Regions from separate parts of the Sphingopyxis sp. QXT-31 genome, predicted to be linked through region 2. Evidence: predicted binding sites of a transcription regulator. Region 2 holds the regulator's gene; the other holds the start of a gene.
The links. The regulator LexA, encoded in region 2, represses DNA repair genes until DNA is damaged. The targets are predictions, from matches to a motif close to GTTCCNCNCTTGTTCT.
Positions count from the first base shown of each region.

Region 1 (5,606 bases), 1.6 Mb from region 2:
TTGTGCGGATCATCGAAGGCTGCGAAACGTGATCGACCAGCGCGGGGTCGGCATCGCCGCAATGCTGTGTTCCCACTCGTCGCGAATCTCGCCCTGCATATGATAGATCGAGCGTGGCGCGAGTTCGGCCGTGCGGCGCTCGAACCGGTCGGCGCATCTACGACGATAGCGCATGGTGGCCGTCGATCCGAGCGACACGCCGATCACATTCTCGAAGACCGGGCGATCTTTGTGCCAGCCGATCCCGGCACCGATCCCGTATTGGATGAGGAGCGCCTGCTCGAGAGCGGTGTTTGGGAGACCGGCAAAGTCTGCGGCGCGTTCGCGGAGCGGTTCGAGCCACGCGGGAATGGGGTCGCCCGGCGCAAAGCGGCCTGTCTGGAAATCGTAGGTCCAGCCGAACGAGCGGGTAAGCCGCTTTCCTTCCCATAGTTGGAACTGGAACGGGGTAAGATTTGCCGCTTCGACAAGGGCGATCAGACTTTGCTCCTCACCGGGAGCGACGAAGTCATTGCAGTAGCTAAGACCGGCAGGAAGCGACGTGCCGAACAGATCGGCTTGGCACCCGGGCATGGTGCGATCCAAGCTTTGCGTTGTCACAGTGGCAGATCGGCTTGCGCGCGAAGAGGCTCGACGAAAAACGTGTGGCGCGGCGGCTCTTCGAACAGCACCTCGTTGGGCTGCGTGCCATCGAGCCAGTGCATGACGTTGCGCCGCTCGACGATAACGCCGTGCCGCGTCTGGTAGGGAAGCACGTCCGCGCCGGCCGGGATGGTGAGGATCCGGTAGGAGAGCGGCCAGTCGGCAAGCGGGGGATCCCAGATGGCGGCAAGATAAAAGAAATTACCGCTGTCGAGCGTGACCCTGTACCTGTGGTCGCCGGTGCCCATGCGGAACTCAGACGCCGGGATCAGGCAGCGGCGCTTCGGAAAGACGCGGCCTTCGGAGCGGACGAAGCGGAAATTGACGCCGTCCGAGAAACGCGGATCGCTTCCCCAGACCGCCTCGACCATTTCGACCTCATTTTCATCCTCGGGATTGCGCCTTATGAGCGCACGTCGTCCGCCGTCCGGGGCATCGGGATCGAAAGGGGTTGGCGCTATTCCCATACGTGGAACATAATGGGAACGAAGATGAGTCGCAAGGGCCAGGGAACTTCTGCGAATGTGCAATGATTACAGGCTGGAAGTCGACATCGCCTCGATCGCCGAGGATTTCGACGACCTCCAGATCAAGATCAAGATGCCCGAGGGCGCGCCGAACGTCCCGGCGCGCGAGGATGTGCGAATCACCGACATGGCCCCGATCGTGAAGGCGAGTGACGGCGATGCGGTCGGCGAGCTCGTCAACCGGCGCTGGAGCTGGCCGGGGCAAGGGAGCAAGCCCGTCTACAATATCCGCTCCGAAGGGCGCGATCTTGGCGCGCAGCGCTGCCTCGTCCTCTGCGACGGCTTCTATGAATTCACCGATCCGACCGACAAATCGCAAAAGCGCCTCGATAAGTGGCTCTTCACGATGAAGGATCATCGCTGGTTCTGCATGGCGGGGATCTGGCGCGATGCCTTTGTCGGCGAAGCCTTCAGCCTGCTCACGATGGACGCCGGTCCCGATATCGCACCCTATCATCATCGCCAGATCATTCCGCTGCCGCGCGATCGTTGGGCGGACTGGCTCGATCCGCGCGTGCCCGCGGCTGATATTCTGCAATGGCTTCCCGAAGGCAGCCTCGAGGTTCGCCAGGTCTATGGCAAACCGCCGGCGCAGGGAGCGCTTGCCTTATGAGCGACCATGACGGGCTCGATCGCTTCGTCGAGGCGCAGGCGGAGATTTATCCGCGGGCTCTCGGCGAGATCGGCCGTGGCCAGAAGCGCTCGCACTGGATGTGGTTCATCTTCCCGCAGCTCGCCGGGCTCGGGCGAAGCGCCATGGCGCAGCATTATGCGATCGCCGATCTGGGTGAGGCCCGCGCCTATCTCGCGCACCCGCTCCTCGGTGCCCGCTATTCCGAATGCGTCGCGGCGCTCCAGGATGTCGCGCTGAGCGATCCCGTCGCGGTCTTCGGCGAGGTCGACGCGGTGAAGCTGCGCTCGTCGCTCACCTTGTTCGAGGCGGCGAGCGATCGCCCCTTGTTCGCGGCGGCGCTCGATCGCTGGTTCGGCGGGGTCCGCGACGAGCGGACGCTGGCGCGATTGGCGCGCGCCGCCGATCGCTAGGCCGCCGGGTCCGAAGCTTTGGGGGTCAGGATCAATGTCCGGCCTTCGACGCGCCAAGACTTCAGCTGCGAGAGGAAGTTCATGCCGAGGACGTCGGTGTCGCCGAGTCCCGGCGAAATGACGATTTTCAGCTTTCGCGCCTCGATGCCGCCGATTCGGAGCCGGTCGACGGTGCCCGCGTCGGCGCGCACGGTGCCGTTCGCGGTTTTCATGAGCAGAGGCACGAGCGTCGCATCGGCCTTAACGCCCCCGGCCGCAGCGGTCGCCTCGGACAGCGCGGTGACCGTGGCGCCGCTGTCGACCAGCATTCGCCGCTTTGTGCCATTGAGTTCGACCTCGGCCCAGAAATGCCCGTCGCGGCTCATCGGAATGCGGACCTCGTTGCCGACGACCTCCTGCGTGTCGAGACCGAGGTTAGCGGTGATTCGCGACAGATTGGGATCGAAGGGCGCCTGCTGAAGCACGAGGAAAATGCCGAAGGCGAGGAGCGCAAAGGAGAAAAGCGCGCGAAGGACGCGGCCGACATAGGGAATCTTGAACAGGATGACGAGAATCAGCGCGGCGCCGACGGCGTAGATCGCGAGTTCGTTCCAGGGAAGATCGGTGGTGATCGGCATGAATTTATCCGCCCGATTATAGCGGCGAAGGTGTCGCGTCACTGAATGATCCACAGTGGGCCGCCGCAGGTCGCTTGACGTCCGTTCCGACAGGGTAGAACATATAGGGAACATTTGAGTCGAACCGGATATGACCGCACCGCCTTTCACGCAGCCCCGGCCAAGCGCCGAGGAGCTTCAATCGCTTCGCGAGGCGGTGGCGCGCGCCCAGTCAGTACGCGGGCCGGTGCTGCCGTTCGGCGTTGGCCCGCTCGACCATCTTCTCAGCGGCGGCGGGCTCGATGGCGCGGGCCTCCATGAGGTTGCGGCCGCCTCTGCGAGCTGGAGCGACGACGCGGCGGCGACCTTGTTTGCTGCCGGGATCGCCGCGCGCTTCGCGGCGCCGGGCCTGTCGGCGCTCTGGGCGCTGACCCGCTTCGATCTTTATGCCCCCGGGCTTGAACAGGCCGGGCTCGGGCCTGAGCGGGTGCTTTATGCGCAGGGGAAGACCGACAAGGAACTGCTTGCGATGTGCGAGGACGCGCTTCGCGACGGGGCACTCGCCTGCGTGGTGGCCGAAGTGAAGGCGGCCGACCAGACCGCGACGCGCCGGCTGCAGCTCGCGGCCTCCGAAGGCAAGACGCCGATGCTGCTCTATCGCCGCTACCGGCGTTACGGCCAATGCCCGCTCACCGATCTCTCGCTGGCCTGCACGCGCTGGCGGATCGGGAGCCTTGCCTCGTCGCCGCTTACGATGCCCGGCGTCGGGCGCGGGCGCTGGTCGGTCGAGCTTGTCCGCCAGCGCGGCGGGCCGCCTTTTTCCCTCGAACTGGAGGCGTGCGATGACCAGGGTCGCCTCGCTCTTCCTGCCGCAACTCGCGATCGAGCGATTGCGGCGGGCGGCGTCGATCTCGCGCTCGGGCACGCCGCCTGAGTTCGCGCGGCTCGAACCGCGCTTGCCCGAGCCCATCGACGATAACCCCGGAGCCTGTTCAGTGCCGCGCGGCGGCGGCTGGCGACCGGGCGCGCGCTGGGCCCAGGAAAACTCGGCGCATGCACGGCCCGACCGGGCCGCTATCGATGCGCTGCCAGCACACCAGCGGCCGCCGATGCGCGAGCTGGGACGGCGAAGCGAAGCGGCTGCGCCGGTCTTTCGCATGGCACGCAGCGACGACGGGAGCGCGGCGACAGGCAGCGCGCTTCCGATAGCTATTCCGTGGGGCGCCCGCCCGACGATCCTCGTCGCGCGCTCCGGCCAGCGCGATATCGTCACTGCCGCTTGCCCTCTGGCGCTCGATCTCGGCCTCGCGCCCGGCCTGGCGGCAGCGCATGCACGAGCGCTCGTGACCGATCTGGACGTGCTCGATGCTGCTCCCGAGGCCGATGCGGCGTGGCTTGACCGCCTGGCTCTCCATGCGGTTCGGCACTGGACGCCGACTGCGGCGGTGTCGGGAAGCGACGGGCTCTGGCTCGACCTCACCGGCACCACCCACCTCTTCGGCGGCGAGGCGCGCTTCGCCTCGCGGCTTGTGTCGTTCCTGCGCCGCCTCGGTTTCACCGCGCGCGTCGCGATCGCCGGAACCCCCGGCGCCGCGCACGCGCTCGCGCGCTTTGGCGGCGCGGCGACTTTGGTTTTGCCGGAAAGGGAGGAAGGGGAGGCGCTTGCGCCGTTGCCGCTTCGCGCGCTCCGGCTCGCGCCGGAGGCGCTGGCGGCGGCAGCGCGCTTCGGGATCGAGCGGATCGTAGACCTTTATCCCATGCCGCGCGGGCCGCTCGCGCGCCGGCTCGGGCGCGGCGCGGTCGAGCGGCTCGACCAGGCGCGCGGGCATGTGCCCGAGCCAATCGTGCCCGTCGTGCCGTTCGAGATGCCTTTCGTATCGAGGCGGCTCGTCGAGCCGATCGCGACGGCCGAGGCAATCGAGCAGGTGATCGCCGATCTCGTCGGCGATCTTGTCGCCGATCTGCACGAACGCGGCCTTGGCGTGCGCACGGCGGTGCTCAGCTGCGAGCGCGTCGATGCGCGCGAGCAGCGCGTCGCGGTCGGGACGGCGCGGGCGACGCGCGACACTAAGCATCTGCTACGCCTCTTCAAGCTCCGCATCGACCGGATCGAGCCCGGGCTAGGGATCGAGGCGATGGCGCTCGCCGCGCCGCAGGTCGATGCGCTGACGCCCGAGGCGATCGGCGCGGGGCTCACGGACGAGCCGCGGACGCCCGATATTGCGCCGCTCGTCGACCAGCTTGCGGGCCGCGCGGGCGAGGCAGCGCTGTTTCGCCTCTCGGCTATCGAAAGCGACGTGCCCGAGCGCGCGATCGGCCGTGCCGGCCCGCTCGCAACGCCGGACGGCTGGCCGGCCTGGGTCCGGCCCATCCGTATGCTCGCGCGGCCCGAGGCCCTGTCGGGCGTCGTCGCGCTGCTCCCCGACCATCCGCCGCGCCGCTTCGCGTGGCGCGGGCGGAGCTACCGCGTCGTCGCGGGCGACGGACCCGAACGCATCCATGGCGAATGGTGGCGGCGCGCGGGCGAGATGTGGGCGGTCCGCGACTATTTCCGGGTGGAGGCGGAGAGCGGCGAGCGCTTCTGGCTGTTCCGCCGCGGCGACGCACAAGAGGGAAATACCGGCGATTTGAGCTGGTACATGCACGGCGTGTTCGGATGACGACCTATGTCGAGCTCCAGACGACCAGCCATTTCTCCTTCCTGCGGGGGGCTTCGGCGCCCGAGGAGATGTTCGCAGCGGCGGCTTTGCTCGGTCATTCGGCGCTCGGGCTCTGCGACCGCGGCAGCGTCGCCGGC
Region 1 is NZ_CP019449.1:3,222,761-3,228,366, reverse strand. It holds gene BWQ93_RS15500 (alpha-ketoglutarate-dependent dioxygenase AlkB) at 10-585, opposite strand; gene BWQ93_RS15495 (SOS response-associated peptidase family protein) at 597-1,013, opposite strand; gene BWQ93_RS15490 (SOS response-associated peptidase) at 1,165-1,782, shown strand; gene BWQ93_RS15485 (DUF1810 domain-containing protein) at 1,779-2,213, shown strand; gene BWQ93_RS15480 (retropepsin-like aspartic protease family protein) at 2,210-2,830, opposite strand; gene BWQ93_RS15475 (ImuA family protein) at 2,961-3,743, shown strand; gene BWQ93_RS15470 (DUF6504 family protein) at 3,652-5,469, shown strand; gene BWQ93_RS15465 (error-prone DNA polymerase) at 5,466-5,606, shown strand, end outside.
Region 1: BWQ93_RS15475 (ImuA family protein) is a predicted target of LexA. The motif match lies at 2,927-2,942, and genes of this name have one in related genera.

Region 2 (5,606 bases):
GCGGTGCGCGCGCCGCCGATATGCAGGAAACCCGTGGGCGACGGGGCGAAGCGCGTGACCACGTCGGCGCCGGTCGCTTCGGATGGAATTGCTTGATTTTCGGTTGCCACCACGGCCTCTTTCACTCACTTTGCCGGTCCCGGCGAAGGTCCGGGGGCGGGGTTCGGGGGTGCCCCTAGCATGGCGACAAGGCCGCTTCAAACGCCCATTGGTCCGGCGGTCGCGGCGGCGATGCGGCGGCTGTCCGAAAGCATCGAGGCGCGGCTCGACGCCGAGCGCGAGCGGATCGCGCTGTGGCTGCCGGTCATGCTGGGAGCGGGGATCGCGGCCTGGTTCGCCTTGCCGACAAAAATGCACTGGATCGGGCTGTTGCTGGCGCTTGCGGCGCTGGCGCTCGTCGGACTGCTCGCCGGGTGGCAGCGGCGCGCGGGGCGGATGCTGGTCCTCGGCAGCGCGGTCGCGGCGGCGGGGATGCTGCTGATCTGGGGCCGCGCGCTGTGGGTCGAAGCGCCGGTGCTCGCGGCGCCCGTGGTGACGCAATTTTCAGGGGTGGTCGAGAGTGTCGAGCCGCTACCGGCGAAGGGCCAGGTGCGGCTGATCCTGCGTCCGCACGGCCGCCCCGACCTGCCGCCGCGGGTGCGGCTGACCGCCGACGGGGTGCAAGGCGACGGGATCGCGCCGGGCGAGGCGGTCGGGCTGCGCGTGCGGCTGATGCCGCCGCCGGCGGCGAGCCTGCCCGGCGGCTATGATTTTGCCCAGCGCGCCTGGTTCGATCGGCTGGGCGCGGTAGGAACCGTGATGGGCGAGATACGCCGTGCGCCGGGGGCGGGACAGGGCGAGCAGACGCTGCGCGCGCGGCTGAGCAGCCATATCCATAAGCAGATCGACGGATCGCCGGGCGGCATCGCCGCGGCGCTGGTCGCGGGCGACCGCGGCGCGATCGACCCCGCCGACGAGGAAGCGATGCGACGGAGCGGGCTCGCGCATCTGCTGTCGATCAGCGGGCTGCATGTGACGGCCGTGGTCACATTTGCGATGCTGCTCGCGATGCGGCTGTTGGGCTTGAGCCGTCGGCTCGCGCTCGGCGGTTATTTGCTGCCGCTCGCTGCTGCCTGCGCGGCGTTGGTGGGGGGCGGTTATACCTTGCTCGCGGGAGCCGAGGTGCCGACCTTGCGTTCGTTTATCGCGGCGCTGCTGGTGCTGGTGGCGATCCTGCTCGGGCGTGAGGCGCTGACCTTGCGGCTGGTCGCGGCGGGGGCGCTGATCGTGCTGCTGTGGCGGCCCGAGGCGCTGGCGGGGCCGAGCTTCCAGCTGAGCTTCGCGGCGATCACTGCGATCGTCGCGCTGCACGAGGGGCGCTGGATGCAGCGGTTCATGGCGCGGCGCGAGGAGGGCTGGCCGCGGCGGCTGGGGCGCGGGATCGTGGGGCTGGTGATCACCGGGCTGGTGGTCGAGGTCGCGCTGGCGCCGATCGCGCTGTTCCACTTCCACAAGGCGGGACTTTACGGCGCGCTCGCCAATGTCGTCGCGATCCCGCTGACCACTTTCGTGATCATGCCCGCCGAGGCGCTGGCCTTGCTGTTCGACGCTGTGGGGCTCGGTGCGCCCTTCTGGTGGGTAGCCGAGCAGGCGCTGAAGCTGCTGATCTGGCTGGCGCACAGCGTCGCCGATGCACCGGGGGCGGTCGCGACGCTGCCGGTGTTTCCGCCCTGGGGCTTCGGGCTCGCGGTGTTTGGGGGGCTGTGGCTGCTGTTGTGGCAGACCGGCTGGCGGCGCTGGGGCGCGGTGCCGTTGCTCGCGGGCATGGCGGTGCTCTTCGTCCAGCCGCGCCCCGACCTGCTGGTGACGAGCGACGGCAAGCATGTCGCGGCGGCGCTTCCCGATGGCAGCTATGCGCTGCTGCGTGACCGCGCGGGCGATTATGTGCGCGATTCGGTGGCCGAGGCGGCGGGGATCGACGCGCCGCTGGGGGCGCTCGCCGAGCTCGACCATGTGATATGCAACCGCGACTTCTGCCGCTGGACGCAGCGTGGGCGGACGATCCTCGCGGCGCGCGGGCGCGACCGGATCGAGGGGAGCGAGATGGCCGCGGCGTGCGCGGCGGCCGATGTCGTGATCAGCGATCGCTGGCTGCCGCGCGAATGCGTCGGGCGCTGGCTGACGATCGACCGCGACAGTCTGGGGCAGACCGGCGGGCTCGCGCTTTATCTGGGCGAACCGCCGCGCGCAGCGGCCAGTCTACGTGCGGGCGACGAACATCCGTGGCGCCGCCCGCCGCAGGTCAGTGGTAACGACGAAGCAATCCCGACAATTTCCCCTGCACCATGACGCGCTCGGCCTCGTAGCGCTGCGGCTCATAGGCGCTGTTCGCGGGGTCGAGGCGGATCATCTTGCCCTCGCGGCGGAAATATTTGAGCGTCGCGTCCTGTCCGTCGACGAGCGCGACGACGATGTCGCCCTCGCGCGCGGTGCTGACCTTCTGGATCAGCGCATAGTCGCCGTCGAAGATGCCCGCCTCGACCATCGAGTCGCCCGAGACCTCGAGCGCATAATGTTCGCCCGCGCCGAGCAGCGCGGCGGGGACAGCGAGATTATTATGCTCTTCGAACGCCTCGATCGGCACGCCGGCGGCGATCTTGCCGTGCAGCGGGACCTCGACGATGTCGTTTGCGGCGATCGGGCGTATGGCGGGGGCGGGCTTGCGCAGGGGCACGACATTGTCGCTATCGCCCCGCACAGGAGCCTTGCCACCTTCGGGAAGCTTGACCACTTCCAGTGCGCGGGCACGATTGGGGAGCCGGCGCAGGAAACCGCGCTCCTCCAATGCGCTGATGAGGCGGTGAATTCCCGACTTGGACTTGAGACCCAGCGCTTCCTTCATCTCCTCGAACGAGGGCGAGATGCCACTCGCGTCGAGCTTTTGCTGGATGAAGTGGAGCAGTTCATGCTGCTTGGCGGTCAACATCGGGCGTTCTCCATGATGCCGGTTTCGGACATAAGGAGAACGATAATGGAACAGATGCGAACTTGTCAAGCGATGTCGATATAGGCGGCCATGTTTCCGGCGGCGCGCGGTGCGGCGTCGATCTCGCGCAGGACGAGCGCGGTCGCGGCAGCGAGCGGGAAAGTGCGGCCGCTGTCCTGACTTTCGAAGACCGCGAGGCCGCCGTCCTGGAGCCGCGCGCGCAGATAGTCGCGACGCTTGCCCCCGGGGCCGAGGGCGGCGAGCAGCGGCGCGTGGCGGATATCGGGGAGCGGCGCGGCGGCGCCCGCGAGATGGCGGACGAGCGGGATCAGGAAGAGCGTCGCGGTGACGAAGGCCGACGACGGGTTGCCCGGCAGGCCGAGCAGCAGCGCGTCGCCGAGCGTTCCGGCGATCAGCGGCTTGCCGGGGCGCATCGCGATCTTCCAGAAATCGAGCGTGCCGCCGGCATCGTCGAGCGCGCCGCGGACATGGTCGTGGTCGCCGACCGAGGCGCCGCCGATGGTGACGATGACGTCGTGACGTCGCGCCAAATCCTTCAGAACCTTGGATAAAGTATCGCGGTCGTCGCGGATGTGGAGCGGCAGGCCGACGACTGCGGGCTCGGCAGTGAGCATCGCGCCGAGCATCGTGCCGTTGCTGTCGGGGATCTGGCCGGGGGCGAGCGCGCGGCCCGGCTGGACCAGTTCGTCGCCGGTGGTGAGGATCGCGACGCGCGGGCGGCCCCCGACGACAAGCTGTGCTCCGCCGCCCATGATCGCGGCGGCGATCGCACCGGGGGTCAGGCGGCTGCCCGCGGCGACGAGCGTCGCGCCGTTGGCAAAATCGCTCGCGCGGTCGCGGACATGCTGGCCGGAGAGCGTCGGGCCGGGGTCCGTCAGCGTCAGCGTGGTGCCCTGGACCGCGACATCTTCCTGGATGAGGATGGTATCGGCGCCCTCGGGCAGCGGCGCGCCGGTGAAGATGCGCACCGCTTCGCCGGGCCCGAGCGGCGCGGCGGCGATGGCGCCTGCGGCGACTTCCCCGGCGACGGCCCAGGGGCCGGGCAGGTCGGCGTGGCGGATCGCATAACCGTCCATCGCCGAGAGCGGCGCGGCGGGCTGGTCGCGTCGCGCGACGACGTCTTCTGAAAGATAGCGGCCAAGCGCTTCGGAAAAAGCGACTTTTTCCGGTGCGAGCGGCGCGCGAAGCGCGAGCAGGCGCGCTTGGGCTTCCTCGACCGGGAGCAGCTTGCTCATGCTGCGGACCAGTTGCCCGAGCGGCCGCCGCTTTTTTCGAGCAGGCGGATGTCGCCGATCACCATCGCACGATCGAGCGCCTTGGCCATGTCGTAGAGCGTGAGCAAAGCGACCGAGGCGGCGGTGAGCGCCTCCATCTCGACCCCGGTGGGACCGGTGGTCGCGGCGGTGGCAGTGACCGCGATCCCGTCGCCCAGCCATTCGAAGCCGACGCCGACCTTGCTCAGCGCGAGCGGGTGGCAGAGCGGGATGAGGTCCGACGTGCGCTTGGCGGCCATGATGCCCGCGATACGCGCGGTCGAGAGGACGTCGCCCTTGGGCGCGTTGCCGCTGCGGATCGCTTCGAGCGCTTCGGGCGACATGGTGATGCGCCCGGCGGCGACGGCGCGGCGCTGCGTCGCGGGCTTGGCGCCGACATCGACCATATGCGCGGCGCCGCTGTCGTCGAGATGAGTCGGTTTGAGCGTCATGCCGGGGAGCGAAGCAAGGCGGGGAGCGAAAGGCAAGGGGAATGGATGCACGTGGCCCCGCGGCAACCTCCTCGCCTTCATCCACACTATTGGACCCACATGCTTGTGGAGAAATCGCAGACGGCCGTTGCCCGGGCATCCGCAACGAGGATAGTCTCGACCGTGCGACCAGCGGTTTGCGCCTTTCGAAACAGGAGATGAGTTTGTCACGCTTGCGCTTCGTCATTCCCTCGCTCCTGATTGCGAGCTGTCTGACCGGACCGGCTGGTGCGCAGGCGGGCAAGACCGGCGGGGTGCCCGCCAGGATCGACATTCCGAAAGTCGAAAAGGAGGGCGTGTGGCAACCGACAGCCGACGGCATACAGGTGCCGCTATGGCCTGCGCACGTCCCGCTCGCAAAGCCGGATACCGGCGATCATCCCGAAGCAACCGGCAATGGCTCCCCCCTGGTCGGCGGCAGGCCGTGGCATTGGGCCAGCTATGTCACGCGGCCGACGATGACGATCTATCGGCCGAAAGGGCGCAATAGAGGCACGACGATGCTGGTGTTGCCAGGCGGCGGATTCCACGCAGTGGCGACCGATCTGGAAGGCACCGAGATTTGCGAGTGGGTCGTTCGGCAGGGTATGACCTGCGCCCTGCTGAAATACCGGACGCCGCAAGTGTGGCCGAAGGAAAAGGGGAAACAGCAGCGACCGAAGATCCTCCTGGGTCTGGAAGACGCCCAGCGCGCGATGGGGCTGTTGCGGGAGCGGGCCGCGACCTACGGCGTCGAGCCGAACAAGATCGGCGTCATCGGTTTTTCGGCTGGCGCGTATCTCGCGGCGAATATGAGCAACACCGAGGAGCGCACCTATCCGCCGGCCGACGCGGCAGACGGCCAATCCCCGCGGCCCGACTTTGCCATCATCGCCT
Region 2 is NZ_CP019449.1:1,589,579-1,595,184, reverse strand. It holds gene gltX (glutamate--tRNA ligase) at 1-110, opposite strand, end outside; gene BWQ93_RS07750 (ComEC/Rec2 family competence protein) at 181-2,328, shown strand; gene lexA (transcriptional repressor LexA) at 2,282-2,965, opposite strand; gene BWQ93_RS07740 (molybdopterin molybdotransferase MoeA) at 3,031-4,221, opposite strand; gene moaC (cyclic pyranopterin monophosphate synthase MoaC) at 4,218-4,691, opposite strand; gene BWQ93_RS07730 (alpha/beta hydrolase) at 4,889-5,606, shown strand, end outside.